Linked DNA regions of Ramlibacter pinisoli. The protein of the gene in region 1 interacts with the protein of each later gene in a pairwise test. Links are inferred from orthologs where the notes say so. Each region holds a gene or a part of one and is shown on either strand. Other genes may lie near its edges. The genes, in order: GON04_RS25545 and recJ.

Region 1 (15,544 bases):
GAGCATCGCCGGCAAGCCGTTCGACCGCGCGCTCGAATACAACGTGCAGGCGCTGGCGCAGCTGGTCACGGTGCAGAACCAGCGGGTGGTGTTCAACCTGCCGCAGCCGGCGCGCGAGATGCTGCGCGCCGACGATTCCGACCAGGTCTACTACCAGGTGCGTGGCGGCCGCGGCGAGCTGCTCAGCGGCGAGAAGGACTTCCCGGCCCCGCCCGACGACGAGCGGCCGGTGGCCGGCGAGACACGCCTGCGCGACGACGAGATGCGCGGGCTGGACGTGCGCATCGCCTACACCTGGGTGCGGCCCGACCTGCCAGGCGCCGCCCCGGTGCTGGTGCAGGTGGCCGAGACGCGCGAGAAGCGCTCGGTGCTGGCCACCGAGATCATCAAGGGCGTGATGCTGCCGCAGTTCGTCATCCTGCCGCTGGCGGTGCTGCTGGTGTGGCTGGCACTGGTGCGCGGCATCAAGCCGCTGTCGCAGCTGGAGGAGCGCATCCGCGCGCGCAAGCCCGACGACCTGTCCCCGCTGGACGACAAGGCGGTGCCGCTGGAAGTGGCGCCGCTGGTGTCGTCGGTCAACGACCTGCTGACCCGGCTGAAGGACTCGATCGCCACCCAGAAGCGCTTCCTGGCCGATGCCGCCCACCAGCTCAAGACGCCGCTGGCCGGCCTGCGCATGCAGGCCGACCTGGCCCAGCGCGAGGGCGCCAACGCCGAGGAGCTGAAGCAGTCGCTCAAGCAGATCGGCCGCTCCAGCATGCGGGCCACCCACACCGTCAACCAGCTGCTGGCGCTGGCGCGCGCCGAGACCAGCGGCAAGACCCTGCCGCGCCAGCCCTGCGACCTGGCCCTGCTCACGCGCGAGGTGGTGCAGGACCTGCTGCCGCGCGCGCTCGATCGCCGCGTCGACCTCGGCTACGAGGGCGCGCTGCCGGGCGCGCCGGGGGTGGTGGTCACCGGCAACCCGACGCTGCTGAAGGAGCTGATGCGCAACCTGGTCGACAACGCGATCAACTACACCCCGTCCAGCGCCGAGCACCCGGGCGTGGTCACGGCGCGGGTGCTGGCCGACCCGATCGGCCGGATCGCGCTGCTGCAGGTCGAGGACTCCGGCCCCGGCATCCCCGAGGCCGAGCGCGAGCTGGTGTTCCAGCCGTTCTACCGCTCGCTGGACACCACGGTCGACGGCTCCGGCCTGGGCCTGCCGATCGTGCAGGAGATCGCCCAGCAGCACGAGGCGGCGGTGCGCCTGGAGGACGCCCGGCCGGGCCACCTGCCGCCCGGCACCCTGGTGGTGGTGCGCTTCGCCACCGTGGCCCCGGCCGAGGTGCCGCACGCGCTCGCTCAGCCGGCCTGAGTCAGGTCGAGCTGGAGCCGCTCGCGCGCGATGGCGCGCGCCACCGGCGGCAGCTGCGCCACCTTCTGCACATGGGCCCAGGCGGCCGGGAAGCCCTTGGGGTCGATGCCGGCGAAGCCGCCCCAGCGCAGCAGCGTCAGGGCGTAGGCATCGAGCGGGCCGAACTGCGGGCCGCCCAGGAACGGCCGGCCCTGCGCCACCGCGGCCTGGACCAGCGCCTCGATCTCCTGCAGCAGCGGCCGGTACAGCTGCGCGTTGTAGGCCTTGAGCTCGGCCTGCACGTCCGGCTTGTCGCTGTACTTGAACGGCATGAAGACGTGGGTGAACGTCGGGTGCACCGTGTTGTTCATCCAGGCCAGCGTCTCCATCACCCGGGCCCGTGCCAGCGGCTCCTGCGGCAGCAGGCCCAGCTGCGGGAACTTCGCGTCCAGGTAGCCGACGATGGCCAGGATCTGGGTGATGACGGCGTCGCCGTCGACCAGCACCGGCACCTGCCCGTGCGGGTTCAGTGCCCGGTACTCGGGCGCGTTCTGCTCGCCCTTGTGCAGCTTCACCAGCACCGGCTCGAAGGCGGCGCCGCTGGCCTCCAGCAGCGTGTGCGGCACGAACGAGCAGGCGCCGGGCGCGAAGTAGAGCTTGAGGGTCATGGTGTCTCCGGGTCCAGGGTCAGCGGCAGGGCCGCAGGGTGGCGCCGGCCAGCGCCGGCTTCAGGTCGTCCAGCCGGCCGCGCAGGCCGTCGTCGACGGCCGGCAGGGTCAGGCGCTGGCCGCGCAGCTCGGGCCGCTCCTGCACCACCCGGGCGGTGCGCACGCCGCGCGTGGCCAGGCGTTCCAGCTGGGCATCGGCATCGGCCTGGCTGGCGAAGCCGCCCAGCGACAGCCCGGGCTCGAGCGCCGGGTTGGACAGCGGCTCGAAGGCGACGCCGATCTGGCGCAGCTCGCCCTTCTTGCGGCCGACATGGTCGGCGTCGGCGTACTTGCCCATGTAGACGATCCAGCGCCCCGGCTCGGTCACCGGCGCCAGCGACCAGCTGCCGGCGGGCCAGCCGGCCAGCAGCTGGCGCAGCGGCTCGACCGCCTTGTCCTCGAAGGGGCCGGCCTGCAGGCACTCGGGCGGCCGGGGCCCGGCCTCCAGCCGGCGCGCCTCGTCGGCCGGCAGGACGCGCACCGCCTCCGGCCGGATCTGCTGGGCCAACCGGTAGGGCTCCTCCTGCTGCGCCGGCGCCCAGCCCCAGGGCAGCAGCAGGCCCTGCGACCAGGCGTAGTAGACGCCGTTGGCCAGGACGAGCAGCAGGGCGACGAGGCGGAGCATGGGGCGGGGCGGGGATCAGGCCGGGCGGACGCTGACCTCGGCGCTGGTGACCGCCACCGTGCCGCCTGCCGTCTGCACCAGCAGGGCGCCGTCGCCGCGCACGCCGGCGCCGCTGCCGCTGGTGCCGTCCGACAGCTGCAGCGGCCGTCCGGCCAGCAGGTCGAGGGCCTGGAAGCGGGCCTGGAAGGGGGCGAAGCCGCCGGCCTCGAAGGCGGCCAGCGCGCTCGCCAGCGCACCGGCGACCCGCAGCAGGGCGTCCCCGGCCTCGATGCCCGGCAGCAGCTCGCGCAGGCCGGCCGGCGCGGTCGACAGCCCGTCGGCCGCCGGCACGGCCAGGTTGATGCCCACGCCGACGACGGCGTAGCGGCCCTGGGCCGGCGCCGGCGTCGGCGCCGGCGCGGCGGCCGTCTCGACCAGGATGCCGGCCAGCTTGCGCTCGCCCAGCCAGAGGTCGTTGGGCCACTTGAGCCGCAGGTCCGGGTGCAGCGCGCCCGCCAGCGCGACGCCCACCGCCAGCGACAGTCCCGACCAGTCCTGCGGCGCCAGCAGGCGGCCGAACGAGAAGGTCAGCGAGTCGCCCGGCCGGGCCTGCCAGGCGCGCCCGAGCCGGCCGCGGCCGGCGCTCTGGCGCTCGGCCACCAGCAGCACGGGGTCGAGCTGGCCGGCGCGGGCCCGGCGCATCAGCTCGGAGTTGGAGGAATCGATCTCCGGCAGCACCTCGACCGTGAAGCCGGGCAGCTGTGCCACCACCTGCTCCCACACGGCTTCGGACGGCCAGCGCATCGATCCGGCCTCAGCGGCGCCGCTTGGGCGCCAGCAGGGTGCCGCGGCAGCCCTTGGCGCCGCACCAGCAGGGGTACTCGGCCTTGAGCTTCTTGGTGTACCGCTCGTCGATGATCAGGCCGTAGTCGTAGTTGAGTTCCTCGCCGGCCCGGATGTTGCGCAGCGCCTTGATGAAGACGCGCCCCTCGTCCTCATCGGCCTCGCAGTTGGGATCGCAGGAGTGGTTGATCCAGCGCGAGGAGTTGCCCCCGTACAGCGCGTCGATGACCCGGTCCTCGTCGACGTGGAAGTAGAAGGTGTGGTTCGGATCGGCCGGATCGTGCGGGTGGCGCCGCTGGGCCTCGGCCCAGGAGATGATCTCGCCCACGTACTCGATGATGGTCTCGCCCTCGGCAATGTCCTGGAGGGCGAAGACCCCTTTGCCGTGGATGCCCGACTTGCGGGTCTGGATTTTCCGTCCACCATCCTGCCCTGCTTTTGCTGGCATTCGAAAAACTCTGATAAGTTGGTTGTGCACACGTACGCGTGCGCATCCGCGCGCGTGAGAGAGCCGAGATTGTAGGGACATGAGCAAAACACTGGTCATCGCCGAGAAGCCTTCGGTCGCACAGGACATCGTGCGGGCGCTCACGCCCGCGGTCGGCAAGTTCGACAAGCACGACGAGTACTTCGAGAACGAGAAGTACGTCGTCACCAGCGCGGTGGGTCACCTGGTGGAGATCCAGGCGCCGGAGCAGTTCGACGTCAAGCGCGGCAAGTGGAGCTTCGCCCACCTGCCCGTCATCCCGCCGTACTTCGACCTCAAGCCGGTCGACAAGACCAAGACGCGCCTGAACGCGGTGGTCCGGCTGGCCAAGCGCAAGGACGTCACCGAGCTGGTGAACGCCTGCGACGCCGGGCGCGAGGGCGAGCTGATCTTCCGCCTGATCGAGCAGTACGCCTTCGGCAACCTCGACGAGGAGCCGGCGCCGGCGCGCAAGTCGGCCGCCGCCCGCAAGCCGGTGCGCCGCCTGTGGCTGCAGTCGATGACGCCGCAGGCCATCCGCGACGGCTTCGACCAGCTGCGCACCGACCGCCAGATGGAAGGCCTGGCCTCGGCCGCGCGCTCGCGCTCGGAGGCCGACTGGCTGGTGGGCATCAACGGCACCCGCGCCATGACCGCCTTCAACTCGCGCGACGGCGGCTTCTTCCTGACCACCGTCGGCCGGGTGCAGACGCCGACGCTGGCGGTGGTGGTCGAGCGCGAGGAGCAGATCCGCAAGTTCATCAGCCGCGACTACTGGGAGGTGCACGCCACCTTCGGGGCCGAGGCCGGCGAGTACCCGGGCAAGTGGTTCGACACCCGGTGGAAGAAGAACCCCGAGGACGCCGAGCTCAAGGCCGACCGGCTCTGGTCGCTGAAGGAGGCGCAGGCCATCGCCGACGCGGTGCGCGGCCAGTCCGCCAGCGTCACCGAGGAATCCAAGCCGACCACCCAGGCCTCGCCGCTGCTGTTCGACCTCACCTCGCTGCAGCGCGAGGCCAACGGCCGCTTCGGCTTCTCGGCCAAGACCACGCTGGCGCTGGCGCAGTCGCTGTACGAGCGGCACAAGGCGCTGACCTACCCGCGGACCGATTCGCGCGCCCTGCCCGAGGACTACCTGGCCACCGTCAAGCAGACCATGGGCATGCTGGCCTCCAGCGGCATGAAGCACCTGGCGCCGTACGCGCAGCAGGCGCTGGACGACGGCTACGTCAAGCCGACCAAGCGCGTGTTCGACAACGCCAAGGTCAGCGACCACTTCGCCATCATCCCGACCCTGCAGGCGCCCAGCGGGCTGTCCGACGCCGAGCAGCGCCTGTACGACCTGGTGGTGCGCCGCTTCCTGTCGGTGTTCTTCCCGAGCGCCGAGTTCCAGGTCACGACCCGCATCACGCAGGCAGCCGGCCACAGCTTCCGCACCGACGGCAAGGTGCTGGTCAAGCCCGGCTGGCTGGCCATCTGGGGCAAGGAGGCCGAGCAGGAGGGCGACGAGAACGGCAAGACGCTGCTGCCGGTCAAGCCGGGCGAGCTGGTGCGCGCCGACGTGGTCGAGGCCAAGGGACTCAAGACCCGGCCGCCGGCGCGCTATTCGGAAGCCACGCTGCTGGGCGCGATGGAAGGGGCCGGCAAGCTGGTCGAGGACGACGAGCTGCGCGAGGCCATGCAGGAGAAGGGCCTGGGCACGCCGGCCACCCGCGCCTCCATCATCGAAGGCCTGATCGGCGAGAAGTACATGCTGCGCGACGGCCGCGAGCTGATCCCGACCGCCAAGGCGTTCCAGCTCATGACGCTGCTGCGCGGCCTGGGCGTCGAGGAGCTGTCCAAGCCCGAGCTGACCGGCGAATGGGAATACAAGCTGGCCCAGATGGAGCACGGCAAGCTCTCGCGCGACGCCTTCATGCGCGAGATCGCAGAGATGACCGAGCGCATCGTCAAGAAGGCCAAGGAATACGACCGCGACACGGTGCCGGGCGACTACGCGACCTTGGCCACCCCGTGCCCGAACTGCGGCGGCGTGGTCAAGGAGAACTACCGCCGCTACACCTGCACCGGCCGCAGCGGCAGCGGCAGCGACGCCTGCGGCTTCTCGTTCACCAAGATCCCGGCCGGCCGCGCGTTCGAGCTGCACGAGGTCGAGCAGTTCCTGCGCGACAAGCGCATCGGCCCGCTGGAGGGCTTCCGCTCCAAGGCCGGCTGGCCGTTCACCGCCGAGATCACGCTGAAGTTCAGCGAGGAAGAGCGCAACTGGAAGCTGGAATTCGACTTCGGCGACGAGGCCGACCCGGCCGAGACCGGCGAGCTGATCGACTTCTCGGGCCAGGAGTCGCTCGGGCCCTGCCCGAAGTGCGGCGCCCGCGTGTTCGAGTGGGGCAAGAACTACGTCTGCGAGAAGTCGGTGCCGACGCCGGACCAGCCCACGCCCAGCTGCGACTTCAAGTCGGGCCAGATCATCCTGCAGCAGCCGGTCGAGCGCGAGCAGATGCACAAGCTGCTGGCCAGCGGCAAGACCGACCTGCTGGACAAGTTCGTGTCGATGCGCACCCGGCGCCCGTTCAAGGCCTTCCTGGCCTGGGACGCCGAGGCCGGCAAGGTGAACTTCGAGTTCGAGCCGCGCACCAGCAAGTTCCCGCCGCGCAAGGGCGCGCCCGGCAAGACCGCACGCGAGCCGGCGGCGAAGTTCGCGCCGGCCGCCAAGGCGGCCAAGGCCGCGGCCGGCGCGAAGGCGGCGCCGGCCAGGAAGGCACCGGCGGCCAAGAAGGCGGCCGCGCCCAAGGCGCCGCGCAAGACCGGCCCCGGCCTGCGCCCGAGCGCCGAACTGGCGGCGGTGGTGGGCGCCGAGCCGGTGGCGCGCACCGAGGTGATCAAGAAACTGTGGGACTACATCAAGGCCAACGGCCTGCAGGATGCGACCGACAAGCGCGCGATCAACGCCGATGCCAAGCTGCAGGCGGTGTTCGGCAAGCCGCAGGTGACGATGTTCGAGCTCGCCGGCATCGTCGGCAAGCACCTGAGCAGCGACTGAGCGCCGGCCTCAGCGGGTCGGCACGCCGCGCCGCGCCAGGTGCACCTGGTGCAGCGTGATCTTGCGCACCTCGGCCTGGCTGGTCTCGATGTGGGCGCGCAGCAGCAGCGCCGCCTGGTCGCCGCGCTTGCGCTGCACCGCGCGCAGGATCTTGCCGTGCTCCTCGTAGGTGGCTTCCATCCGGGCCGGCTTGGTGAAGTCGAGCCGGCGGATGATGCGGATGCGGTCGGTCACCTCGCGGTGCACGCGCGCCATCTCGCCATTGCCGGCCGCCGCCACCAGGGCGCAGTGAAACTGCTCGTCCCACTGCGCGACTTGCGTGGCGTCGGTGCTGCGCGCGGCCGCCGGCACCAGCCAGACGGCGTTGAGCTGCTCGAGCAGGGCGCGGTCGACCCGCTCGCCGCCGGCGCACAGGCGCTGCACCGCGGCCGTCTCCAGCACCATGCGCAGGTCGTACAGCTGCTCGAACTGCGCGAAGTCGAATGGCAGCACGCGCCAGCCGCTGCGGAACAGCACCTCGACGTAGCCTTCCTGCTGGAGCCGGAACAGGGCCTGGCGCACCGGCGTGCGCGACACCAGCAGGCGCTCGCACAGCTCGTTCTCGGTGAAGCGGTCGCCCGGCACCAGCTTGAACTCGGAGATGTCGTGCTTGAGCTGGTCGTACACCGCGTCGGCGCGCGAGCGGTGCGCAGGCGCCGCCGGCGCGCGCGGCGCACGGGCGGGCGAAGGGGCGGCGGTCTGCACCGGCGGCACTCTAGCAGCGCGCCAGCTCGGCCAGCAGCGCGGCGCTGGGCGCCGTCCAGCCGACGATGGCACCCTGGGCCCGGATCATCTCCAGCGTGGCGGCCTTGAAGGCCGGGAAGTAGCTCTCGGTGCAGTCCTCCAGCAGCAGCGCGTCGTAGCCGCGGTCGTTGGCCTCGCGCATGCTGGTCTGGACGCAGACCTCGGTGGTCACGCCCATGAACAGCAGGTGGCTGATGCCGCGCTCGTGCAGCAGCGCCTGCAGCGGCGTGGCGTAGAACGCGCCCTTGCCGGGCTTGTCGAGCACCACCTCGCCGGCCAGCGGCGCCAGCGCCGGGATGATCTGGTTGCCCGGCTCGCCGGCCACCAGGATGCGGCCCATCGGCCCGGGGTCGCCGATGCGCAGTGTCGGCGCGCCGCGCCCGCGCTTGGCCGGCGGGCAGTCGGACAGGTCGGGCCGGTGGGCCTCGCGCGTGTGCACCACCAGCGCGCCGGCCTGGCGCCAGGCCGCCAGCACCGCCCGGCAGGCCGGGACGATGGCCTCGAGCCGGCGCACGTCGTTGCCCAGCGTCTGGCCGAAGCCGCCCGGCTCGATGAAGTCGCGCTGCATGTCGATGATGACCAGGGCGGCGTGCGCCAGGTCGAAGCGGAACGCGAACGGCTGCGCGCGCGCCAGCGTGATGCTCATGCGGGTGCCTCCTCGGACCGGGGCGCGCCGGCCGGCGCGTGCTGGTGGCCGCCGCCCATGTGCGCGCCCAGCACGTGGCGCTCGGCACCGGCGGCGGCGGTCTCGTGCACGATGCGGCCCTCGCTCATCACCACGATGCGGTCGGCCAGCGCCAGCAGCTCGTCGAGGTCCTCGCTGATCAGCAGCACCGCGCCGCCGTGCGCGCGCACGCCGCGCAGGCGGGCATGGATCTCGGCGACGGCGGCGAAGTCGAGCCCGAACACCGGGTTGGCCGCCACCAGCACCGCGATGTCGCCGGCCAGCTCGCGCGCCAGCACCGCCCGCTGCACGTTGCCGCCCGACAGGCTGGCGATGGGCGCGTCCTCGCCGCGCGTCTTGACGCCGTAGGCGCCGATCCACTCGCGCGCCCGGGCCCGCCAGGCCGGCGGCCGCAGCAGGCCGCGGCGGGCCAGCGGGGGACGGTCGAAGTCGCGCAGCGCCATGTTCTCGGCCACGCTGAGCGCGCCGACGCAGGCGTTGCGCAGCGGCTCCTCGGGCAGGCTGCGCACCCGCAGCCGGTGGTTCTCGGCCCGGCTGGCGCCGTACGGCTGGCCGCCCACCTGCACGCTGCCGCCGGCGCGCGGCCGCTGGCCGACCAGCGCCTCCACCAGCTCGCGCTGGCCGTTGCCGCTGACGCCGGCCACGCCCAGGATCTCGCCGGCGTGCACCGTCAGTTCCAGGCCCTGCACCGCCAGCGTGCCGCGGTCGCCCAGCACCTGCAGGCCCCGCACCACCAGCGCCGGCGCCCCCGCCACGCCGGCGTGGTTGGCGTCGTCACCCGGCAACGCCGCCTTCGCCTCCCCCGCGGCGGCGCCGCTGTCGCCCACCATGGCCTGCGCCAGCCGGGCCGGGGTGGTGGCGGCGACCGCGCCGTGGTGCACCTGGCGGCCGCGGCGCAGCACCGTCACGTCGTCGGCGTAGGCGGTCACCTCGCGGAACTTGTGCGTGATCAGCAGCACCGTGCAGCGGCCGGCGCGGGCGAACTCGCGCACGTGGCCGAGCACCTCGTCGGCCTCCTGCGGGGTCAGCACCGAGGTTGGCTCGTCCAGGATCAGCAGCCGCGGCCGCAGGTACAGCTGCTTGAGCAGCTCCAGCTTCTGCTTCTCGCCCGCCGCCAGCGTGGACGGCGTGGCGTCGAGGTCGAGCCGGAACGGCGTGGTGGCCAGGAAGGCCTGCAGCTGGGCGCGCTGCGCCGTCCAGTCGATCAGCGCCGGCGTGCGGCCGCCGGCCAGCAGCAGGTTCTCGGCCACGGTCATGCCCGGGGCCAGCGTGAAGTGCTGGTAGACCATGCCGATGCCCAGGCTGCGGGCGGCCACCGGGTTGGCGATGTCCTGCTCGCGGCCGTCGACCACGATGCTGCCGGCCTCGGCGCGGTGGAAGCCGGCGATGCACTTGACCAGGGTGCTCTTGCCGGCCCCGTTCTCGCCCAGCAGGGCGTGCACGGTGCCGGGCGCGGCCCGCAGCGACACGCCGTCGAGGGCGGTGAAGGCGCCGAAGCGCTTGGTCAGCGCATAGGTCTCCAGCGCCATGGCGCCCTCTGCCGCCGGCAGCGCGCCGGGCCGCGCGTTCACTGCTGGCCTCCCGACGCCAGCGCCTCGAGCACCGCGCCGGACGGCGCATGGGCGCCGAACACGCCGCCCTGCATGGCGATCATCTTCAGCGCCGCCTCGTGGTTGCCGCGGTCGGTGGCGGCGCTGCAGTCGGACAGCAGCAGGCACTCGAAGCCGCGGTCGTTGGCCTCGCGCATGGTGGTGTGGACGCAGACGTCGGTGGTGATGCCGGCCAGCAGCAGGTTGTCGATGCCGCGGGTGCGCAGGACCAGCTCCAGGTCGGTGGCGCAGAACGCGCCCTTGCCGGGCTTGTCGACCACCACCTCGCCCGGCAGCGGCGCCAGTTCCGGGATGATCTCCCAGCCCGGCTCGCCGCGCACCAGGATGCGGCCGCAGGGGCCGGGGTCGCCGATGCCGATGCCGGCGGTGCCGATCTGCCGGCTGCGCCAGCGCTTGTTGGCCGGCAGGTCGGACAGGTCGGGCCGGTGCCCCTCGCGCGTGTGCAGCACCGGGTAGCCGGCCTCGCGCAGCGCCGCCATCAGGCGCTGCAGCGGCGCGATCGGCGCCCGCGTGAGCGCTATGTCGTAGCCCATGCTGTCGACGTAGCCGCCGCGGCCGCAGAAGTCGGTCTGCATGTCGATCACCAGCAGGGCGGTGTTGGCCGGCCGCAGGTCGCCGTTCCAGGGCCAGGCATAGGGCTGGGCGCGCACGTGGGTGGTCTTCATGGGCTCTCCTTCGGCTGCCTCGCGCAGCCGGTTGCGCCGGGTCCGTGCATGGCCGTCACCGCGCCGACAGTTCGCCCGGGCTGCCCGCCGCCAGCCGTCCGGGGCGGCAACTGGCCACCAGGATGGCCAGCGTGAGCAGGTAGGGCACGACGTTGAACAGGTGGTAGCCCCAGCCGATGCCGACCGACTGCAGCGCCGGGCCGAGCGCACCGGCGCCGCCGAACAGCAGCGCGGCGCCGACGCAGCGCAACGGGCTCCAGCGGGCGAAGATGACCAGGGCCACCGCGATCAGGCCCTGGCCACTGGAGATGCCCTCGTTCCAGCTGCCCGGGTAGAACAGGGTGAGGCAGGCGCCGCCGAGGCCGGCCACCATGCCGCCGGCGGTGGTGGCGCCGATGCGCAGGCCGGCCACCGAGTAGCCGAGCGCGCGGGTGGCGTCGGCCGAGTCGCCGGCCATGCGCACCAGCAGCCCGATGCGGGTGGCGCGCAGCAGCCAGCCCAGCGCCAGCGCCAGCAGCACGCCCAGCGGCAGCAGCGGATTGAGCTGCAGCGCCGCCTGCACCGCCGGCGACGCGCTCCAGCCGCCGAGCGCGAGCGCCGGCAGCTGCGGCGCCTGCGGCTGGATCAGCGGCTTGCCGAGGTCGAACGCCAGCCCGGTGCCCAGCAGCATCAGCGCGATGCCGGTGGCGACGTCGTTCACGCGCGGCAGCGAGCACAGCACGCCGTGCAGCGAGGCCAGCAGGCCGCCGGCCAGCATGCCGGCCGCCACCCCGATCCAGGGCGAGCCGCTGGCGTAGGCGCCGCCGAAGGCCGCCATGGCGGACAGCACCAGCACCCCCTCCAGGCCCAGGTTGATGCGGCCCGACTTCTCGGTCAGGCACTCGCCCAGGCTGACGAACAGGAAGGGGGCGCCGACCCGCAGCGCGCCGCCGAGCACCGCCACCACCAGCGTGAGCAGCTGGTCGGCGGTCATGGCGTGGTCTCCGGGGCGGAGCGGGCCGGCAGCTGCTGCTGCGGCGGCGGCACGATGCCGAACAGCCAGGCGAAGAAGCGCCGCCAGTCGGTGTCGCGCACCGCCTCGCTGGCCAGGATCAGGACGAAGGCCATGCCCTGCAGCACCAGCACCGACGCATCGGGCAGGCCCAGGCGGCGCTGCAGCAGGCTGCCGGCGGCGCCGAAGCCGCCGAACAGGATGGCCACCGGGACGATGGCCAGCGGGTGCTGGCGGGCCATGAAGGCGACCAGGATGCCGGCGTAGCCGTAGCCGGCGATCAGCGAGGCGTTGGCCGCCGTGTGCACCGCCGCCACCTCGACCGCGCCGGCCAGACCGGCGGCGGCGCCGCCCAGGGCGCAGGCCAGCAGGATCAGCCGTGTGGCCGGCAGCCCGACCAGCTGGGCCGCGCGCAGGTTGCCGCCCACGACCCGCACCGAGAAGCCCGACGGCGTCCAGCGCAGCCAGAGCGCCGCGGCGACGCAGGCCGCCACCCCCAGCGCCAGCCCCCAGTGCACGTCGGAGCCGGCGATGCCGCCGATGCGCAGGCCCTCGGCCAGTGCCGGCGTCGACGGCTTATTCAGGCTGGCGGGGTCGCGCAGCGGACCCTCGACCAGGTGCTTGAACAGGCCGATCGCCACGTAGGCCAGCAGCAGGCTGCTGATGGTCTCGTTGATGCCGCGCCACTGGCGCAGCCAGCCGGCCAGCGCGACCCAGGCGGCACCGGCGGCGGCGCCGGCCAGGCAGACCAGCACGGTGCCGGCCAGGCCGGCCCCGGCGAGCGCCGGCGCCAGCCCGGCGCAGGCCAGCCCGCCGAGCACCAGTGCGCCCTCGCCGCCGATCACCACCAGGCCGGCGCGGGCCGGCAGCGCCACGCACAGCGCGGTGAGCATCAGCGGCGCGGCGCGCTGCAGCGTGTTCTGCCAGGCGAAGCCGCTGCCGAAGGCGCCCTTGAACAGGGTGGCCCAGACCTCCACCGGACTGGCGCCCTGGCCGGCGACGAACACGCCGAACAGCAGCAGGGCCGCGCCGACGGCGGCGACCGGGAGCAGCAGGTTGCGCAGCATGGCGGGCGCTCCGGGGGTGGCGGCGTCAGAGCGAACCGACCACGCCTTCCACCAGGTAGTTCATCTTCTCCAGCTCGAGGTCGGTCTGCACCAGCGACTTGCCGGGCGGGATGACGACCGCGCCCTTGTTGTCCTTCAGGCCGCCCTGGAAGATGTCGAACTTGCCGGCCAGCATCTGCGCCTTGATGCCGTCGGCCTGCTTCTTCGCCGCCTCGCTGACGGCCGGGCCGTAGGCCGACATCTTCACGAAGCCGTCCTTCAGGCCGCCGCGCACGAAGTTCGGGTGCGGCTTGCCGCCCCGCGCCGCCTCGATGAACCTGGTGTAGGCGGTGAGCCAGTTCCACTCGGCCCCGGTCAGGTAGGCCTGCGGCGCCAGCCTGGCCTGGCTGGCGTGGTAGCCGCAGACCATCTTGCCGCGCCTGGCGGCGGTCTCGACGATGACCTTGGGGCCGTCGACGTGCATGGTGAACACGTCCACGCCCTGGTCGGCCAGGCTGTTGGTGGCCTCGGCCTCCTTGACCGGCATCGACCAGTCGCCGGTGAAGATCACCTGGGTGGTGAGGGTCGGCTTGACCGCGCGCGCGCCCATGGTGAAGGCGTTGATGTTGCGCAGCACCTGCGGGATCGGCTTGGCGGCCACGAAGCCGAGCTTGCCGGTCTTGCTCATGTGGCCGGCGATCACGCCGTTGAGGTACTGGCACTCGTCGATGTAGCCGAAGTAGCTGGCCGTGTTCGTCGGGTGCTTGCCCTCGGTCCACATGCCGCCGCAGTGGGCGAAGCGCACCTGCGGGTTCTTCGCCGCCACCGCCAGCATGTGCGGGTCGAAGTAGCCGAACGAGGTCGGGAACAGCAGCGACGCGCCGTCCTGCGCGACCATCCCGGCCATGGTCTTCTGCACCGCGGCGGTCTCGGGCACGTTCTCCTCCTCGACCACCTTCACGCCGGCCATCTTCTTCAGCGCCGCGGCCGCCTCGGCCTGGGCCTGGTTGTAGCCGTAGTCGTCGCGCGGGCCGACGTAGATGACGCCGACGGTGATCGGCTTCTGGGCGAAGGCGGCCGGCGCGAGGCCGGCGGCGCCCAGGGCGGCGAGTGACTTGAGCGTGCCGCGGCGGGTGGAAGCGAAGGTCATGGCAACTCCAACGTGGGTGGACTGGGAGAGGTCGTGGATCGGGGCGCCGTCACTGCTCGGCCCGCGCCCCCGTGGCCTTGGCGATCGCGCCCCAGCGCTCCCAGTCCGCCCGCACCATGGCGGCGAAGGGACGCGCGGGCAGGATGCGGATCTCGGCGCCGCGCTGCCACATCTGGCCGCGCAGGCGGGTGTCGGCGCCGGCGGCCGCGACATCGGCCTCGGCCTTGCGCACGATGGCCTCGGGCGTGCCCCTGGGAAAGAACAGCCCGTACCACTGGTCGGCGGCGAAGCCCGGGTAGCCCAGGCTGGCGACGGTCGGCACGCCCGGCAGCCGGGTGGTCGGCTGGGCGCCGGTCACGGCCAGCACGCGCAGCCTGCCGCCCTCGATCAGCGGGAGCGACGAGACGATGATGTCCATCATCAGCTGGATGCGGCCGGAGATCAGGTCCGGCAGGGCCTGGGCGCTGCCGCGGTACGGCACGTGCTGCATCCGGAGCCCGGCCTGGCTCAGGAACCACTCGGTCGCCAGGTGCGGCAGCGAGCCGCTGCCGTTGGACGCATAGCCCAGCGCGCCGGGATGGGCCCTGGCGTGCGCCACCAGGTCGGCGAAGGTGCGCAACGGCGACTCGGCGGGCACCACCAGCACCAGCGGCGAGGTGGCGAAGCCCGCCACCGGCACCAGGTCCTGCAGCGGGTCGTAGCCGAGCTTCGGATAGATGTGCGGCGCGATCGTCACCCCGGCCGGGATGCCCATCACCAGGGTCGCGCCGTCCGGCGTGCTGCGCGCACCCGCCTCGGTGCCGATGGTGGAGCCGGCACCGGCCCGGTTCTCGAACACCACCGGCTGGCCCCAGCGTTCGGCCAGGGCGCCGCCGATGGCACGGGCGGCGTAGTCGGTGGCGCCGCCGGCCGGGAACGGGATGACCAGCCGCACCGGCCGCGCCGGCCAGCCGGCCTGCGCGGAGGCCAGGCGCGGCGCGGCGACGGTGGCCGCGGCCGCCGCGAGCAGCAGCCGGCGCCGGAAGGCGGTGGATGTCGCCATGCTCAGGCCTGCAGCAGGCTGACGTGGGCGGCCACGACGCGCCAGCCCTCGGGCATGCGCACCCAGGTCTGGCTCTGGCGGCCGGTCCGGGCGCTGCCGGCGCGGCGGAACTCGATGTTGGCCGTGGCGAAGTCCAGGCCGTAGGTGGTGATCACCGTGCGCAGCACCTCGCGTTCCAGGCCCTGGGCCGGGCGGCCGGCGCGGAAGGCCTGGATCTCGGCACTGCCGTACAGGTTCTCGCCGGCGCCGTAGCGCAGGGTGAGCGGGCTGTCCCAGAACAGCTCGTCGAGCACCGCCACGTCGTTGCCGGTGAGCGCCTTCTCGTAGCGCTCGAACTGCGCCGTGACCTCGGCCACGACCGGCGGCAAATTGATCGCCATCACCACTGCACCTCCTTCGTGCCGGCCACGCCGGCCTGTTGCAACACATGGGCCGCCCGCAGCGCGAGCGACTCCTTCCACGGCGCCGCGATCAGCTGCACGCCGAGCGGCAGGCCGCCGGCGCCGGCCGGCCACAGCGGCGCGGCGACGACCGGGCAGCCGGCGAACGAGATCGGCTGGGTCAGCAGGCCCATGG
Region 2 (15,055 bases), on another replicon or contig:
CCGGCCGGCTGCAGCCGTTCGCCGGTCCCCTGGCCGACAACACCGGCCGCACCGTCGTGGCGCGCGGCGCCGCCCTGACCGACCCGCAGATCCTCGCCATGGACTTCCTGGTGGCGGGCGTGCTGGGCAAGGTCGGACAATAGGCGGCATGCAAGCCTTCCGCGCCGCCCTGCTGCGATTCGCCGAGGACGGCTCGGCCCTCTACGACGCCGACGGCTTCCTGCTGGTCGGCCCCGGTGCAGACGGGCGGCCGGTGGTGCGCGCGGCCGGGGCCTGGCAGGCGCTGGCCGCCAGCTACCCGGGCGTGCCGGTGGAGCACCTGCCGCACCGCATCCTGGCGCCGGGGTTCATCGACCTGCACGTGCACTTCCCGCAGACGGACGTCATCGGCTCGCCGGCCGAGGGCCTGCTGCCCTGGCTGGAGAAGTACACCTTCCCGCACGAGGCGCGCTTTTCCGATCCGGCCTACGCACACGGCGTCGCCACCGTCTTCCTCGACGAGCTGCTGCGCCACGGCGTGACCACGCCGCTGACCTTCGCCACCTCGCACCCGGCGTCGGTCGACGCCCTGATGGCGCAGGCGCAGCAGCGGGGCATGCGCCTCATCGCCGGCAAGGTGCTGCAGGACCGGCACTCGCCCGACGGGGTGCGCGACGAGACCGAGCAGTCCCTGCGCGACACCGAGGACCTGATCCGGCGCTGGCACGGCCGGGACAGGCTGGGCTATGCCATCACGCCGCGCTTCGCGCCGAGCTGCACCGACGCGCAGCTGCGCGGCGCCGGTGACCTCGCCGCGCGCTACCCCGATGTCTGGATCCAGTCGCACGTGGCCGAGAACCGCGACGAGATCCGCTGGGCGCGCGAGCTGTTCCCCGATGCGCGCAGCTACCTGGCGGTCTACGACGGCTTCGGCCTGATGCGCGAGCGCGCGATCTACGCCCACTGCATCCATTTCGACGACGACGACCGGCTCCTGATGCGCAGCACCGGCGCCGCGGCGGCGGTCAGCCCGACCAGCAACCTGTTCCTGGGCAGCGGCTTCTTCGACTACGCCGGTGCGCGCCGGGTGGGCTTTCGCTACGGGCTGGCCAGCGACGTCGGCGGCGGCACCAGCTTCAGCCCGTTCCACACCATGCTGGCCGCCTACTACGTCGGCCGCGAAGGGCAGACCAAGCCGGGCGTGAGCCTGTCGCCGCAGCACCTGTGGTGGCAGCACACGGCGGGCGCCGCCCAGGCCCTCGGGCTGGAGGGCGTGATCGGCAACCTGCAGCCGGGCTGCGAGGCCGACTTCCTGGTGCTGGACCCGCATGCCACCCCGCTGCTGGCGCGCAAGACGGCGCATGCGCGCGACCTCGACGAACTGCTGTTCTCGCTCATCGTGCTGGGCGACGACCGCGTGGTCGAGCGGGTCCACCTGGCCCGGTGAGCCCGGCGGCCCCACCTACAATCGAGCCCAGGAGCGGGCGACATGACGATCAAGAGCGACAAGTGGATCCGGCGGATGGCCGAGCAGCACGGCCTCATCGAGCCGTTCGAGCCCGGGCAGATCCGCCAGGTGAACGGCCAGCGCGTCATCAGCTACGGCACCTCGAGCTACGGCTACGACATCCGCTGCGCGCCCGAGTTCAAGGTCTTCACCAACATCCACAGCACCGTGGTCGACCCGAAGAACTTCGACGAGAAGAGCTTCGTCGACTTCCACGACGACGTCTGCATAATCCCGCCCAACAGCTTCGCCCTCGCGCGCACGCTGGAGTACTTCCGCATCCCGCGCAACGTGCTGACCATCTGCCTGGGCAAGAGCACCTACGCGCGCTGCGGGATCATCGTCAACGTCACGCCGTTCGAGCCCGAGTGGGAAGGCTACGTGACGCTGGAGTTCTCCAACACCACGCCGCTGCCGGCCAAGATCTACGCCGGCGAGGGCTGCGCGCAGGTGCTGTTCTTCGAGAGCGACGAGACCTGCGAGACCAGCTACAAGGACCGCGGCGGCAAGTACCAGGGCCAGCGCGGCGTCACGCTGCCCAAGGCCTGAGCGCGCCTCAGCGCCCGAAGCCGCTGGCGCGGAACGCCTCGATGCCGGCCGGGCTGGCGATGAAGGCCAGCCACTGGCGCACCGCCGGCGTGTCGGCCACTGCCGCGGCCGCATAGCCGGTGCCCTGCCCGTGCGGCGGCGGCAGGGGCCCCGCGTAGCGCACGCCCGGGTGCTGCACGATCTCGCTCGACTGGCTGATGCCCAGCGCATAGCGGCCCTGGCCCACCGCCTCCACCACGTCGACGCCGAACGGCAGCACCGTGAGCCGGCCGCGCAGCGGCTCGCGCAGTTCCAGCGCGTCGAGCACCTTGGCGAAATGGGTGCCGGCGGTGGCGCCGCGGGCCGGGTCGGCGTAGGCGATCGACGGCGCGGCCAGCAGGGCCTCGCGCAGCGCCTGTGCGCTCGACAGGTCGGGCAGCGGCGCGCTGCGCGGGACGGCGATGCCGACCTGGACACGGCCGATCGCCTGTGGCGCCAGCGCGGCCAGCTTGCCGGCCTCGCGCAGCTGCGCGAGCGCGGCGTCGCTGAGCACCGCCACGTCGACCGGCTCGCCGCGCGCGACCCGGTCGCGTTGCGCGCCCACGGTGTCGTAGCTGGCCAGCACGCGGTGCCCGCTGGCGCGCTCGAAGGCCGGGGCCAGCGTCTCGATGGCCTGCTTGGCGGCGCCGGCCGCGGCCACGCGCACCTCGTCGGCGAGCACGGCCAGCGGCAGCAGGGCGGCCAGCAGGGCAAGGAAGGGGCGGATCAGGGCGGTCATGGTTCCTCTCGCAAGGCGCAGCGCGCGGCGGCCAGGTCCCAGCCGGCCCAGCCGCAACTCTTGAACAGCACCGGGCCGGGCCGCGTCGCGTGGCCGAGCACGATGTCCCGCAGGGTCGGAAAGCCGGCCGGGTCGAGCCCGGCCTGCAGCAGGTCCCCCGCCTCGTGCACGGCATCCGGCGTGTCGAGCACGACCGTGCCCTGCGCGGCCAGTGCCCGGCACAGCGCCGGGGCCAGCTCGACCATGCGGGGCGTGAAGGCGCCGACGGCGGCGATGAAGGCATCGGGCCGGCAGGGCCCGTTCAGCACCACCTGGCTGGCCGGCGTGGCGGTGACCACGAGCGGGCAGGTCGCCAGCGCCGCGTCGGCATCGTCGACGACCTCGACGCGCAGCCCCAGGCCGCGCGCGCGGCCGGCCAGCGCCTGCGCGCTGGCGCGGGTGCGCGAGACGATTCGCAGCTCCCGCACGCCGAGTCCGGCGGTGAACGCTTCGACATGGGCCTGGGCCTGTGCCCCGGCGCCCACGACCAGCAGCGGCCCCGCGGGCTGCGGCGCCAGGCGCCGCGCCGCCAGCAGCGACACCGCCGCCGTGCGCCGCGCCGTCACCGTCGGCCCGTCCAGCACCAGCTGCCGCACACCGGTGGCGGCGTCGAAGACGACCACGTCGCCCTGGATGGCCGGGCGCGCCGTGCCGGCATTGGCCGGCGTGAAGGTGATGAGCTTGGTGATCGCCAGCCGGCCGTCGAGCGCCGGCATGACGAACAGGCTGCCACCGCCGGGCAGGGGCTGGACCAGGCGGGCCGGCACCTGGACCGTCGCGTCGCCCAACAGCCGCTCGATCTCATCGGCAAGCAGGCTGAACGGCAGGCGGTCGGCGGTGGCGGCAGCGTCGAGCAGGGCGGGCATGGCTGGCTGGATTCTGTCCTACGGGCAGTCGCGGGCGGCGGGCAGCGTTTGCCGTGGCCGGGCTCCTAGCATGGGGAGAACCCCCTAGGAGATCACCGTGTTGTCCCGTGTGCTCGACCCCAGTACCGGCCTCGTGCGCGACCGCGCCGTCTGGCTGGTGCTCGCCGCCCTGATCGTCACCCAGTTGCTCGCGTTCTTCCTGTTGTGCACGCAGCAGGTGCGCCGGGCCGAGGAGCGTCGCGCCGCCGCCGGTGTCCAGCCGATGAGCGTGGAATGCCAGCACGCCAGCCGGGTGCCGGGCTGCCGGCCGCAGGCGCACCCGCCGACCACGGCGCAGGCCGAATCGGAGTCGACCATCGCCGCGCGCTGACGATGGGCACCACTTCGGCGACGCCCGTGTTGAGCTAGCGTCCGACAGGGGCAGGGACCGGCCACCGACGGTGGAGGCACGTAGCAGCACCTATCGTGAGTGCACAGGACCAGTAGTCGTCCAGGGAGTGCACCATGACATTCGCCCACCATGCCGAAGCGGTGACCGCCGATGCCGGCGCATCGCTGGATTCCTCCGACGACTTCGACCTGCCGCTCGTGACCACGCACTACTGCCCCACCGAGCTGCTGGGAACCTTCACGCTGCTGATGGCCGGTCACGCACGCTGCGTGAGCGCGGCCATGATGCTGGGCGATCGCGAATACGCGATGTGGCAGCTGGCCCGGGCCCAGACCCTGTCGGACCCGGCGCTGCGGCAGGTGGCGCTGCGCCTGTTCGCCTACTTCGACGAACCGGCCTGCCGCGCACCGGCCTGACTAGCCCTCGACGCCCTCGATCAGGAAGCGCACCCGCCGCACGCCCTGCCACTCGTCGGCATCCAGCCGGTAGGCGATGCGTGCGCGCGCCGGCAGCGGCTCGGTGTGGCCGAACCACATGCCGTCGACCGCCTGGCCCTGGTGGCGCAGCTTCAGCGCCAGGTGCTTCTCGCCCACCAGCCGCTGCGACACCACCTCCACTTCCTCGCTGAACACGGGCGGGGCGAAGCCCTGCCCCCAGACCTGCTCGTGCAGGCGGTCGACCAGTTCCGGCCGCCGGTACTCGGGTGCGAGTGGACCGTCGGTGTGCAGCCGGCGCAGCAGCGTGGCGGCATCCAGCCACTCCTGCGCCACCTGCGCCATGGCCTGCTCGAAGGTGTCGAGGTGCTCCTCGCCGATGGTGCAGCCGGCGGCCATGGCGTGGCCGCCGAACCGCTGCAGCACGCCGGGGTGGCGCTTGGCCACCAGGTCGAGCGCATCGCGCAGGTGGAAGCCCGGGATCGAGCGGCCCGAACCTTTCAGCTCGTGTTCCTTGCCGGGCGCCTGGCTTGCCGCGAACACGAAGGTGGGCCGGTGGAAGCGGTCCTTCAGGCGCGAGGCCACGATGCCCACCACGCCCTCGTGGAAGTCGGGATCGAACACGACCAGCGCCGGCGGCGCCTCCTCGCCATCCTCGAACAGGGATTCGGCGATCTCCAGCGCGGCCTCGCGCATCTCGCCCTCGATGTCCTTGCGCTCGCGGTTGATGCCGTCCAGCGTGGTGGCCAGTTCGGCGGCGCGGGCCGCATCGTCGGTGAGCAGGCACTCGATGCCCAGGCGCATGTCGGCCAGCCGGCCGGCGGCGTTGATGCGAGGCCCGAGGGCGAAGCCGAAGTCGAAGGTGGTGGCGACGTCGGCCTTGCGGCCGGCGGCGGCGAACAGGGCGGCCAGCCCGCAGGGCAGGGCGCCGGCCCGGATGCGCTTGAGGCCCTGGGCCACCAGGCGGCGGTTGTTGGCGTCGAGCTTGACCACGTCGGCCACCGTGCCCAGCGCCACCAGCGGCAGCAGGGCGTCGAGCTTGGGCTGGGTGTCGGCGCTGAACACGCCGCGCTGCCGCAGTTCGGCGCGCAACGCCAGCAGCACGTAGAACATCACGCCGACACCGGCGATGGACTTGCTCTCGAAGCCGCAGTCCGGCTGGTTGGGATTGACGATGACGGCGGCGTCGGGCAGCTGCGGGCCGGGCAGGTGGTGGTCAGTGACGATCACCTGCAGCCCCAGCGCATTGGCGGCCGCCACGCCGTCGACGCTGGCGATGCCGTTGTCGACCGTGACCAGCACGTCGGCGCCGCTGGCCTTGACGCGCTGCGCGATCGAGGGGGTCAGCCCGTAGCCGTCGACCACGCGGTCGGGCACCAGGTAGTCGACGTTCGTCGCGCCCAGCAGGCGCAGCCCGCGCAGGCCGACCGCGCAGGCGGTGGCGCCGTCGCAGTCGTAGTCGGCCACGATGCACAGCCGCCGGCCGGCGGCCATGGCGTCGGCGAGCAGCACGGCGGCGGCGGCCGCGCCGCGCAGCGTGGCCGGCGCCAGCAGGCGCGCCAGGCCGTCGTCGAGCTCGTCCTTGGCGCAGACGCCGCGGGCGGCATACAGGCGGGCCAGCAGGGGATGGATGCCGGCCTGCTCGAGCGCCCAGGCGGCACGCGGCGGAACGTCGCGGGGAATGATCTTCATAGGTCCTTCAGGAAGTCGGCCGGGCGCGGGCGCGACCAGAGGCGGGCCAGCCGCCGGCCCAGGCCGGTGCGACCGCTGCGCCAGGTGCGCGCGCGGCGCTCGCCGCACAGGGTGAGCGCCACCGGCCGGCCGGCGTCCAGCGCGCGCTGCAGCTGCTCGCCGGCGCTGGCATCGAGTTGCTGCCAGTTCGTCGTCCAGGTGTCCCAGTCCTGCAGCAGCGCGGCTTCGTGCAGCTCGGTGGCGACCTGCAGTCCGGCCGGACGCACCGGGGGTGGCGCGGTGGGCAGGGCGCCGGCGCCGCTGGCCCAGAACGAATTGACCGGCAGCCGGCCGGCCTGCACGCGGGCCTCGTTGACGGGGTGCGTGTACAGCAGCATCTGCATCTCCTGCTGCAGCCGGCGCAGTGGCCGGGCGGCGTCGCCGTTCGGCATCCAGGGGTCGAGAACGCGACCTACCACGCGGTCCAGCGAGGCCAGGGCCAGCTGCCCGAACAGCGGGCCCGAGGCCAGCCAGCGCGTGGGCGCGGCGTAGGCGAGCGACAGGCCGTCCTGCTCGAAATAGGGCTGCATGGCGGCCAGCAGGGCCTGCGATTCGGCGGCCTCCAGGGCCAGCTCCTGCGGGTGGTGCATGGCGGCGTGGCCCGTGCCCAGGCGCCAGTGGCAGGGCGTGATCCAGGCCCAGGCCGCCGGGCCGGGGTCGGTGCCGGCCTGGCGCAGGTCCCAGGCCGCCCACGGCAGGCGGCCGTCGTCGCCGGCCAGCCCGCATTCGCGCGCCAGCGCGCGCTCGTGCGGCATGGACAGCGCCTGCTCGCCGGTGTCCTCGGTCTCGGCCGGCGCCAGCTGCGCGAGCAGGTGCCCGATGCGCGGCAGCGACAGCGTGGCCAGTGCCTGCCGGCAGCCCTCGCCGTCGCACGCGGCGAAGGGAATCAACAAGTGGGCACCGTCCGACATGGCCGGGATTGTCGTGGATGCCACAATGCCGCCCAGAACAAAAGCGGGCGAACCGCGACAATCGTCCCATGCGTGTTCCCTACGAGCTCGCGCTGGGCTGGCGTTACACCCGGGCCGGACGCGCCACCCGCCGCGACGGCTTCATCTCCTTCATCTCCGGTGTGTCCATGCTCGGCATCGCGCTGGGCGTGGCCGCGCTCATCATCGTGTTGTCGGTGATGAACGGGTTCCAGAAGGAGGTGCGCGACCGCATGCTGGCGGTGGTGTCGCACGTCGAGGTGTACGGCCCCGGTGGCGGCGTGCTGCCCGACCTGGAACGCACGGTGCGCGAGGCGCGCGCGAATCCCGAGGTGGTGGGTGCCGCCCCCTTCATCGCCGCGCAGGCGCTGGTGGCGCGCGGCGAGGACATGCGCGGCGCCCTGGTGCGCGGCATCGATCCGCTGCTGGAGCCGCAGGTCACCGACCTCGGCCAGGCGGTGCAGGCCGGCACCCTGGCCAGGCTGGTGCCGGGTGGGTTCGGCGTGGTGCTGGGCGCGGAGCTGGCGCGCAACCTGGGCGTGCGCGCCGGCGATCCGGTCACCCTGGTCGCGCCGGGCGGCCAAGTCACCCCGGCCGGCATCGTGCCGCGCCTGAAGCAGATGACGGTGGTGGGCACCTTCGACTCGGGCCACTACGAATACGACAGCGGGCTGGTGCTGGTGCACCTGGACGACGCCGCCCGTCTCTTCCGGCTCGAGGGGCCGACTGGCGTGCGGCTCAAGCTCAAGGACCTGAACCGCGCGCGCGACGTCGCGGCCGAGCTCGCCACCAGCCTCACCGGGCCGGTGTCGGTGCGCGACTGGACGCGCCAGAACCGCACCTGGTTCGCGGCCGTGCAGCTCGAGAAACGCATGATGTTCATCATCCTGACGCTGATCGTGGCCGTGGCCGCCTTCAACCTGGTGAGCACGCTGGTGATGACGGTGACCGACAAGCGCGCCGACATCGCCATCCTGCGCACGCTGGGCGCCAGCCCGCGCAGCATCATGGGCATCTTCGTCGTGCAGGGCGCCGCGGTCGGGGTCATCGGCACGCTGGCCGGCCTGCTGCTCGGGCTGGGGATCGCCTTCAACATCGACGTCATCGTGCCGGCGCTCGAGCGGCTGTTCCACGCCAGCTTCCTGCCGCGCGACATCTACCTGATCAGCCGCATGCCCAGCGACCCCCAGCGCGGCGACATCCTGCCGGTCGCCGTCATCTCGCTGGTGCTGGCGTTCGCCGCCACCCTCTACCCGAGCTGGCGCGCCAGCCGCGTCAACCCGGCCGAGGCCCTGCGCTATGAGTGACGACGCCCCGATGCTGCAGGCGCGCGGCCTGGCCAAGCGCTTTTCCGAGGGTGGCCTGGACGTCGAGGTGCTGCGGGGCATCGACCTCGACGTGCATCCGGGCGAGACGCTGGCCATCGTCGGCGCCTCGGGCTCCGGCAAGAGCACCCTGCTGCACCTGCTGGGCGGGCTGGATGCGCCCACCGGCGGCGAAGTCCGCCTGGCCGGCCAGCTGCTGGCGTCGCTCGATCCGGCCACGCAGGGCGCGCTGCGCAACAAGCACCTGGGCTTCGTCTACCAGTTCCACCACCTGCTGCCGGAGTTCAGCGCGCTGGACAACGTCGCCATGCCGCTGCGCATCCGGCGCCTTGCGCGCGAAGAGTACGAGCAGGTGGCCCGCGCGGCCCTCGAATCGGTGGGGCTGGGCCACCGCCTCGCCCACCGGCCGGCCGAGCTGTCCGGCGGTGAGCGTCAGCGGGTGGCCATCGCGCGGGCGCTGGTGACCAGGCCGGCGTGCGTGCTGGCCGACGAGCCCACCGGCAACCTCGACCGCACCACGGCCGACACGGTGTTCGAGCTGGTGCTGCAGCTCGCGCGCGACCAGGGCACGGCGTTCGTGCTGGTGACCCACGACGAGCAACTGGCCGCCCGTTGCGGGCGCCAACTGCGGCTCACGTCAGGGCGCCTGGGTTAGCACTGCATGCGGGGGCTGGTCCGCTCCCTCTTCCGCTCGGAGGAGAGGGCTGGAGTGCGGGGGATCCCGAAATCGGAGCAACCGGTTTTTTGACGCGAACGCGTTAGAGGCGGGTGCAGCTGCGCCTGACGACAGAGCGCCTGGGTTGCCAATGCATGCGAGGGCTGACCGCTCCCTCTCCCCCTCGGGGGAGAGGGCTGGGGTGAGGGGGTTCCTGAAGCCGGAGCAACCGGTTCTTTGACGCGTTGCGTCAAAGAATCCGGTTGAACCAGAGCAGCGACAGGGCCGCGGCCAGCACCGACAGCCCGGCGGCAGCCAGCGCCAGCAGGCCGGAGATCTCGGTTTCCTTCTTCTCGACCGTTAGCTTGGAGCTGAGCGCGTCGTAGACCTTCTTCAGGTCCTGCGCGGTGCCGGCGTAGAAGTACTCGGCATTGGTCTTGGTGGCCACCGCCTTGAGCGTCTCCTCGTCCAGGCGCACGCGCATCGACCAGCCCTCGAAGCCGATGGTCTCGCCATCCACCGTGCCGATGCCCACCGTGTAGACGCGCACGCCGCGGTCGGCCGCCATCTTGGCCGCCTCCAGCGGATCGACGCCGGTGGTGCGCTGGCCGTCGGTGAGCATGATGATCGCGGCCGAGGTGTACGAGCCCGGCGCGACGGGTGTCCACTCCTTCTTCTCCTTCTTCTGGTCGTCGATGGAGAAGCCGCGCGCGCGGTCGCGGCCGCCCTGCAGGGCCGCCAGCTCGATGCCCTGGTCGGGGAAGATGGTGGCCAGCGAGATGACGATGGCGTTGCCGGTGGCGGTGGCGCGCTGCAGCTGGAAGCGGTCGATCGCGGTGACCAGGTCTTCCCGGCTGAGGGTGGGCAGCTGGGCCACCTGGGCCGAGCCGGCGAACGCCACGATGCCCACCTTCACGTGCCGCGGCAGCTCCTTCAGGAACGACTTGGCCGCCGTCTGCGCGGCCTCCAGGCGGCTGGGCAGGACGTCGGTCGCGCGCATGCTGCCCGAGACGTCCATCGCCAGGATGATGGTCTGCTGCTGCGAGGGCAGGGTGACCACCGCCGTCGGCCGTGCCGCCGCCACCAGCATGGCGGCCACGGCCAGCAGGAACAGAGCCGGCGGGATGTGCCTGCGCACGCTCTGGCCGGCGCCCATCGCCTCCTTGACGATGGACAGCGAGGCGTAGCGCACCGCCAGCTTCTTCTTGCGGCGCAGCAGCCAGGCGTAGAGCAGCACCAGCAGCGGCACGGCAAGCAGCGTCCACAGGAACTCGGGCCAGAGGAATTGCATGGAAGGATGTCCTTAGGCGGCGTGTTGCAGGTGTGCCGGCAGGCTGCCCGACGACAGGCGGGAGCGGCGCTTGCGCATCTCGGTGAAGCGGACCATGGCCTCGACCAGGTCGGCGTCGGTGGACAGCTCGAGCGTGTCGACGCCGGCCTGCGCCAGGCCCTGGCGCAGCTCGGCCTCGCGCTCGGCGGCGATGCGGGCGAAGCGCTTGCGAAAGCCCGGGTCGTGCGTATCGACCAGCACCTGCTCGCCAGTCTCGGCGTCGCGCAGCGTGAGCAGGCCGAGGTCGGGCAGCTGCAGCTCGAGCGGATCGAGCACCCGCACCGCCACCACCTCGTGCCGCTGGGCCAGCAGGCCGAGCGAGCGCTCCCAGCCCGGTTCGCTGATGAAGTCGGAAACGACGAACAGGGTGGAGCGGCGCCGGATGAGGCTGGCGGCCGAATCGAGCAGCACGCGCAGGTTGGTCTGGCCCGCCGCGACGCTGAGCGGCCGGTGCTGGATGGCGTGCAGCACGTGCAGCACGTGGCGGCGGCCGCCGCGGGTGGGGATGACGGTGTCGACCCCGCTGCCGTACAGCATGGCGCCGACGCGGTTGCCGTGCCGGGTGAGCATGCGCGCCAGCACCGCCACGAACTCGGCCGACACGTTGCGCTTGCGCTGCTCGCCGGAGCCGAAGTCGACCGAGGGGCTGAGATCCAGCAGGAACCAGGCCGCCATCTCGCGGTCTTCCGTGAACACCCGCACGTGCGGCACGTTCTGGCGCGCGGTGACGTTCCAGTCGATGTGGCGGACGTCGTCGTGGTGCTGGTACTCGCGCAGGTCCGCCAGGTCGAGGCCGGAGCCGCGCATCAGCGTGCGGTAGTCGCCCTGCAGCAGGCCATCGAGGCGGCGGATGACCGTCCACTCGAGGCGCCGCAGCACATGCTCGGCGCCAGGCGCCGGCGTCGCCGACACCGGCGGGGCGGCCTCGGGAGGAGCGCTCCTACGCAGCCAGTTTCTCATGCTCGAGCGGCCGCGGCGGGGCGGGGATCTTGCCCATGATCTGCCCGATGACGGCGTCGCCGCTGAGGCCCTCGGACAGTGCTTCGTAGGACAGCACCAGGCGGTGCCGCAGCACGTCGGGCACCAGGTCGGACATGTCCTCGGGCAGCGCATAGGTGCGCCCGCGCAGCATGGCGAGCGCACGCGCGCCCTCGACCAGGTTGATGGTGGCCCGCGGGCTGGCGCCGAAGGTGATGAACTTGCCCAGGTCCTTCATGCCGTGCTTGTCGGGCGTGCGCGTGGCCGAGACCAGCCGCACGGCGTACTGCACCAGCGAGGGATCGACATAGACGCGCCGGCATTCCTGCTGCAGCGCGGCCAGCTGCTCGGTGGTGGCGACCGGCATGACGTCGACCGCCGGGCCGGTGACGCGCTCGACGATGACGTACTCCTCCTCGTCGGTCGGGTAGTCGACCAGCACCTTCATCATGAAGCGGTCGACCTGCGCCTCCGGCAGCGGGTAGGTGCCCTCGGTCTCGATCGGGTTCTGGGTGGCCATCACCAGGAAGGGATTGGGCACCTTGTGGGTCTGCCCGGCGATGGTGACCTGGCGTTCCTGCATCACTTCCAGCAGCGCGCTCTGCACCTTGGCGGGCGCGCGGTTGATCTCGTCGGCCAGCAGCAGGTTGGCGAACACCGGGCCCAGCGAAGTGGAGAAGTCGCCGGTCTTCTGGTTGTAGATGCGCGTGCCCACCAGGTCGGCCGGCACCAGGTCGGGGGTGAACTGGATGCGCTTGAATTGGCCGCGCACGGTGCTGGCCAGGGTCTTGACCGTCAGCGTCTTGGCGAGCCCGGGCACGCCCTCGACCAGCAGGTGGCCCTGCGCGAGCATGGCCACCATGACGCGTTCGAGGAAGCGGTCCTGGCCGACGACCACCCGCTTGACCTCGTAGAGGATCTGCTCCATGAGCTTGGCGGTGGCGCTGTCCTGGCGGGCGGTCTGTTCCATGCAGTTCAACTTTCTCGATGGTCGATGGTCGAAGGACGGATGGGCTGGGGTCAGAACGGCGGCAGGCCGGCGGCCGAGGCGGCGTTCTCGATCGGGACGGCAAATCCGATGCCCAGGAAGGTGCGCGCGGGCGTCGGGTTGAGGATGGCGGTGACGATGCCCACCACCTCGCCGTCCATGGTGACCAGCGGACCGCCCGAATTGCCGGGGTTGGCCGCCGCGTCGAACTGGATGAGGTTGTTCATCTCCTGCTTGCCCTCGGGCGAGCGGAACGAGCGCTTCAGGCCCGACACCACGCCGCCCGAGACCGATGGGCCGATGCCGAACGGGAACCCGACCGCGATCACCTTGTCGCCCGGGGCCAGGTCGCTCGTGGAGCGCATGGTGGCCGCGATCATGTCGTCGGGGATCTTGTGCGCCTGCAGCACCGCCAGGTCGTTCTCGGGCTGCACCCCGGTGATGCTGGCGGACGACTCGAGGCCGTCGGAGAAGGTGACCTTCACGGCGTCGGCGCCCGACACCACGTGCAGGTTGGTCAGGATGATGCCCTTGTCGACGATGACCACGCCGGTGCCGACGCCGGCTTCCACCAGGTCGTCGCCGGGCGGGGCATCGGGCTCGGTGGCCTTGGCCGGGCCCAGCGGCTTGGGCTTGGCGCCGCCATGGCCGAGCTTGACCGCGGGATCCTCCTTGAGCCGGGTCTTCTTGATGTAGCTGACCACGCGCACCACGGCGGGCCGGATGTTCTCGGCCGCCTTGGCGTACTCGGACGGCAGCACCTGCGTCTCGAGCGTCTTGAGCACCGCGGCGTTGATGTCCTTCTGCGTCAGCCGGCGCTGGGTGGGCTGCAGCAGCACGCTGGTGGCCAGCAGGGCACCCAGGAGGGCGATGGCGGCCCAGAGCATGGCCGGACTGGCAGCGGCGCGGCGCCAGCGGCCCTTGCGGGCGGGAGTGGGGGTGGACGGAGCCGCATCGGGGGCGGGCTGCGCGGCGGCGGGAGCCTGCTGCGCAGGAGCCGGACGGCTGGAGCTGTAGAGAGCTGGCCTGCGCATCGGAACACCTTCCTGGGGAGAAAGGCGGTGCAGCACCGCCTGCGAGCAAACGGTAGCACGGTTTGCCGCGGCCTGCACGCCCGTTGCGGCATCATCGCCCCATGCCCGAGTTCGTGGACACGCACTGCCATCTGGATGCGCCCGAGTTCGCGGCCGATCGCATGGATGTGCGCCGGCGCGCAACCGCCGCCGGCGTCCGCCACTGCGTGCTGCCGGCAGTCGACGCCGACAGCTTCGAGGCCGTCCGCGCCCTCGCGCACACGCATGGCGACAGCTACGCGCTCGGCATCCATCCGCTGCGCACGCCGGCGGCGCGCGAGAGCGACCTGGCGCTCCTGGATCGCCGCCTGGCCGAGCTTGCCGACGACCCCGCGCTGGTGGCCGTGGGCGAGATCGGCCTGGACCTGTTCGTCGCCGGCCTGGATCCCGAGCGGCAGGACAGCTTCCTGCGCGAGCAGCTGCGCATCGCCCGCCGCCACGGGCTGCCGGTCATCCTGCACGTGCGGCGCTCGGCCGACCGCCTGCTGAAGCACCTGCGCGAGCTGCCCGTCACCGGCATCGCGCACGCCTTCAACGGCAGCGAGCAGCAGGCGCGCGCCTTCGTCGAGCTGGGCTTCAAGCTGGGCTTCGGCGGCGCGGTGACACACGAGCGCGCTCTGCAGCTGCGGCGGCTGGCCGCGGGGCTGCCGCTGTCGGCGCTGGTGCTGGAAACCGATGCGCCCGACATCCCGCCCAACTGGCTCTACCGCACGGCCGCGCAACGCGCCGGCGGCGAGCCGCAGGGCCGTAACGAGCCGGGTCAGCTGCCAGCCATCGCAGCCGTGGTCGCGGGCCTGCGCGGCCTCCCGCTCGACGAGCTGGCCGATGCGACCACCGCCAACGCGGTGCAGGCCCTGCCGCGGCTGGGCGCGCGGTTGCGCGGCCGGGGCAGCTGAGGCGCCGCCGATAATCGGCCGCGTGACCACGACCGAGCCCCTGCCCGAAGTCAATTTCTCCGACCACGGCGACATCCGCTACCTGCACCTGGGCACGGAATGGGTGCAGGGCTCGATGCGGCTCGACGACCCGTTCGCCATCCACCTCGAGTACGTGCAGCGCATGATGGCCTGGCTGCTGTTCGTCGATCCGGCCAGCGTGGCGCGGCGGCACGCCATGCAGCTGGGCCTGGGTGCGGCGTCGCTGACCAAGTTCTGCCACCGTGCGCTGCGCATGCGCACCACCGCCATCGAGCTCAATCCGCAGGTGATCGCGGCCTGCCGGCTGTGGTTCAAGCTGCCGCGCGACGACAGCCGGCTGTCGGTCGTGCTGGGCGACGCCGCCGAGGTGGCGGCGCACGCCCACTGGCGCGGCCAGGTCGACGCGCTCCAGGTCGACCTGTACGACCACGAAGCGGCCGCCCCCGTCCTCGACAGCCAGGCCTTCTATGCCGACTGCCGGCGGCTGCTCACCGACGACGGCTGCATGACGGTCAACCTGTTCGGGCGCTCCTCGAGCTACGAGCGCAGCCTGGCGCGGATCACGGCGGTGTTCGGACGCGAGGCGGTGTGGGCGTTCCGGCCGACC

What was found.
Region 2: the proteins of GON04_RS25545 (region 1) and recJ interact in binary tests that used the Escherichia coli proteins (3 or more experiments, as listed by UniProt). The link is inferred for Ramlibacter pinisoli from one-to-one orthologs.

What each region holds. Positions count from the first base shown.
Region 1 is NZ_WSEL01000011.1:70,143-85,686, reverse strand. Bases 3,708-7,196 are described here. They hold GON04_RS25545 (DNA topoisomerase III), read left to right. Parts: upstream 3,708-4,017; coding sequence 4,018-6,996; downstream 6,997-7,196. Other genes in these bases: GON04_RS25540 (FCD domain-containing protein), read right to left, coding at 7,006-7,196; GON04_RS25550 (SET domain-containing protein), read right to left, coding at 3,708-3,938. In the rest of the region: GON04_RS25570 (sensor histidine kinase), read left to right, coding at 1-1,357; GON04_RS25565 (glutathione S-transferase family protein), read right to left, coding at 1,345-2,004; GON04_RS25560 (SPOR domain-containing protein), read right to left, coding at 2,024-2,668; GON04_RS25555 (biotin--[acetyl-CoA-carboxylase] ligase), read right to left, coding at 2,684-3,451; more of GON04_RS25550, read right to left, coding at 3,462-3,707; more of GON04_RS25540, read right to left, coding at 7,197-7,740; GON04_RS25535 (cysteine hydrolase family protein), read right to left, coding at 7,751-8,425; GON04_RS25530 (ABC transporter ATP-binding protein), read right to left, coding at 8,422-9,993; biuH (biuret amidohydrolase), read right to left, coding at 10,032-10,739; GON04_RS25520 (ABC transporter permease), read right to left, coding at 10,795-11,712; GON04_RS25515 (ABC transporter permease), read right to left, coding at 11,709-12,797; GON04_RS25510 (BMP family ABC transporter substrate-binding protein), read right to left, coding at 12,823-13,926; GON04_RS25505 (Bug family tripartite tricarboxylate transporter substrate binding protein), read right to left, coding at 13,976-14,968; oxalurate catabolism protein HpxZ, read right to left, coding at 14,971-15,348; GON04_RS25495 (AtzE family amidohydrolase), read right to left, coding at 15,348-15,544.
Region 2 is NZ_WSEL01000009.1:1,930,860-1,945,914, reverse strand. Bases 3,860-6,859 are described here. They hold recJ (single-stranded-DNA-specific exonuclease RecJ), read right to left. Parts: upstream 6,215-6,859; coding sequence 4,505-6,214; downstream 3,860-4,504. Other genes in these bases: GON04_RS23625 (phosphoglycerate mutase), read right to left, coding at 6,211-6,859; GON04_RS23635 (hypothetical protein), read left to right, coding at 4,202-4,504; GON04_RS23640 (hypothetical protein), read left to right, coding at 3,860-4,067. Outside these bases: GON04_RS23665 (BMP family ABC transporter substrate-binding protein), read left to right, coding at 1-143; guaD (guanine deaminase), read left to right, coding at 149-1,426; dcd (dCTP deaminase), read left to right, coding at 1,469-2,035; GON04_RS23650 (substrate-binding domain-containing protein), read right to left, coding at 2,043-2,792; GON04_RS23645 (delta(1)-pyrroline-2-carboxylate reductase family protein), read right to left, coding at 2,789-3,697; more of GON04_RS23640, read left to right, coding at 3,795-3,859; more of GON04_RS23625, read right to left, coding at 6,860-7,164; GON04_RS23620 (lipoprotein-releasing ABC transporter permease subunit), read left to right, coding at 7,233-8,489; lipoprotein-releasing ABC transporter ATP-binding protein LolD, read left to right, coding at 8,482-9,162; GON04_RS23610 (VWA domain-containing protein), read right to left, coding at 9,413-10,453; GON04_RS23605 (DUF58 domain-containing protein), read right to left, coding at 10,466-11,452; GON04_RS23600 (AAA family ATPase), read right to left, coding at 11,433-12,440; GON04_RS23595 (S1C family serine protease), read right to left, coding at 12,491-13,492; GON04_RS23590 (TatD family hydrolase), read left to right, coding at 13,594-14,427; GON04_RS23585 (class I SAM-dependent methyltransferase), read left to right, coding at 14,450-15,055. UniProt on the Escherichia coli protein: Single-stranded-DNA-specific exonuclease.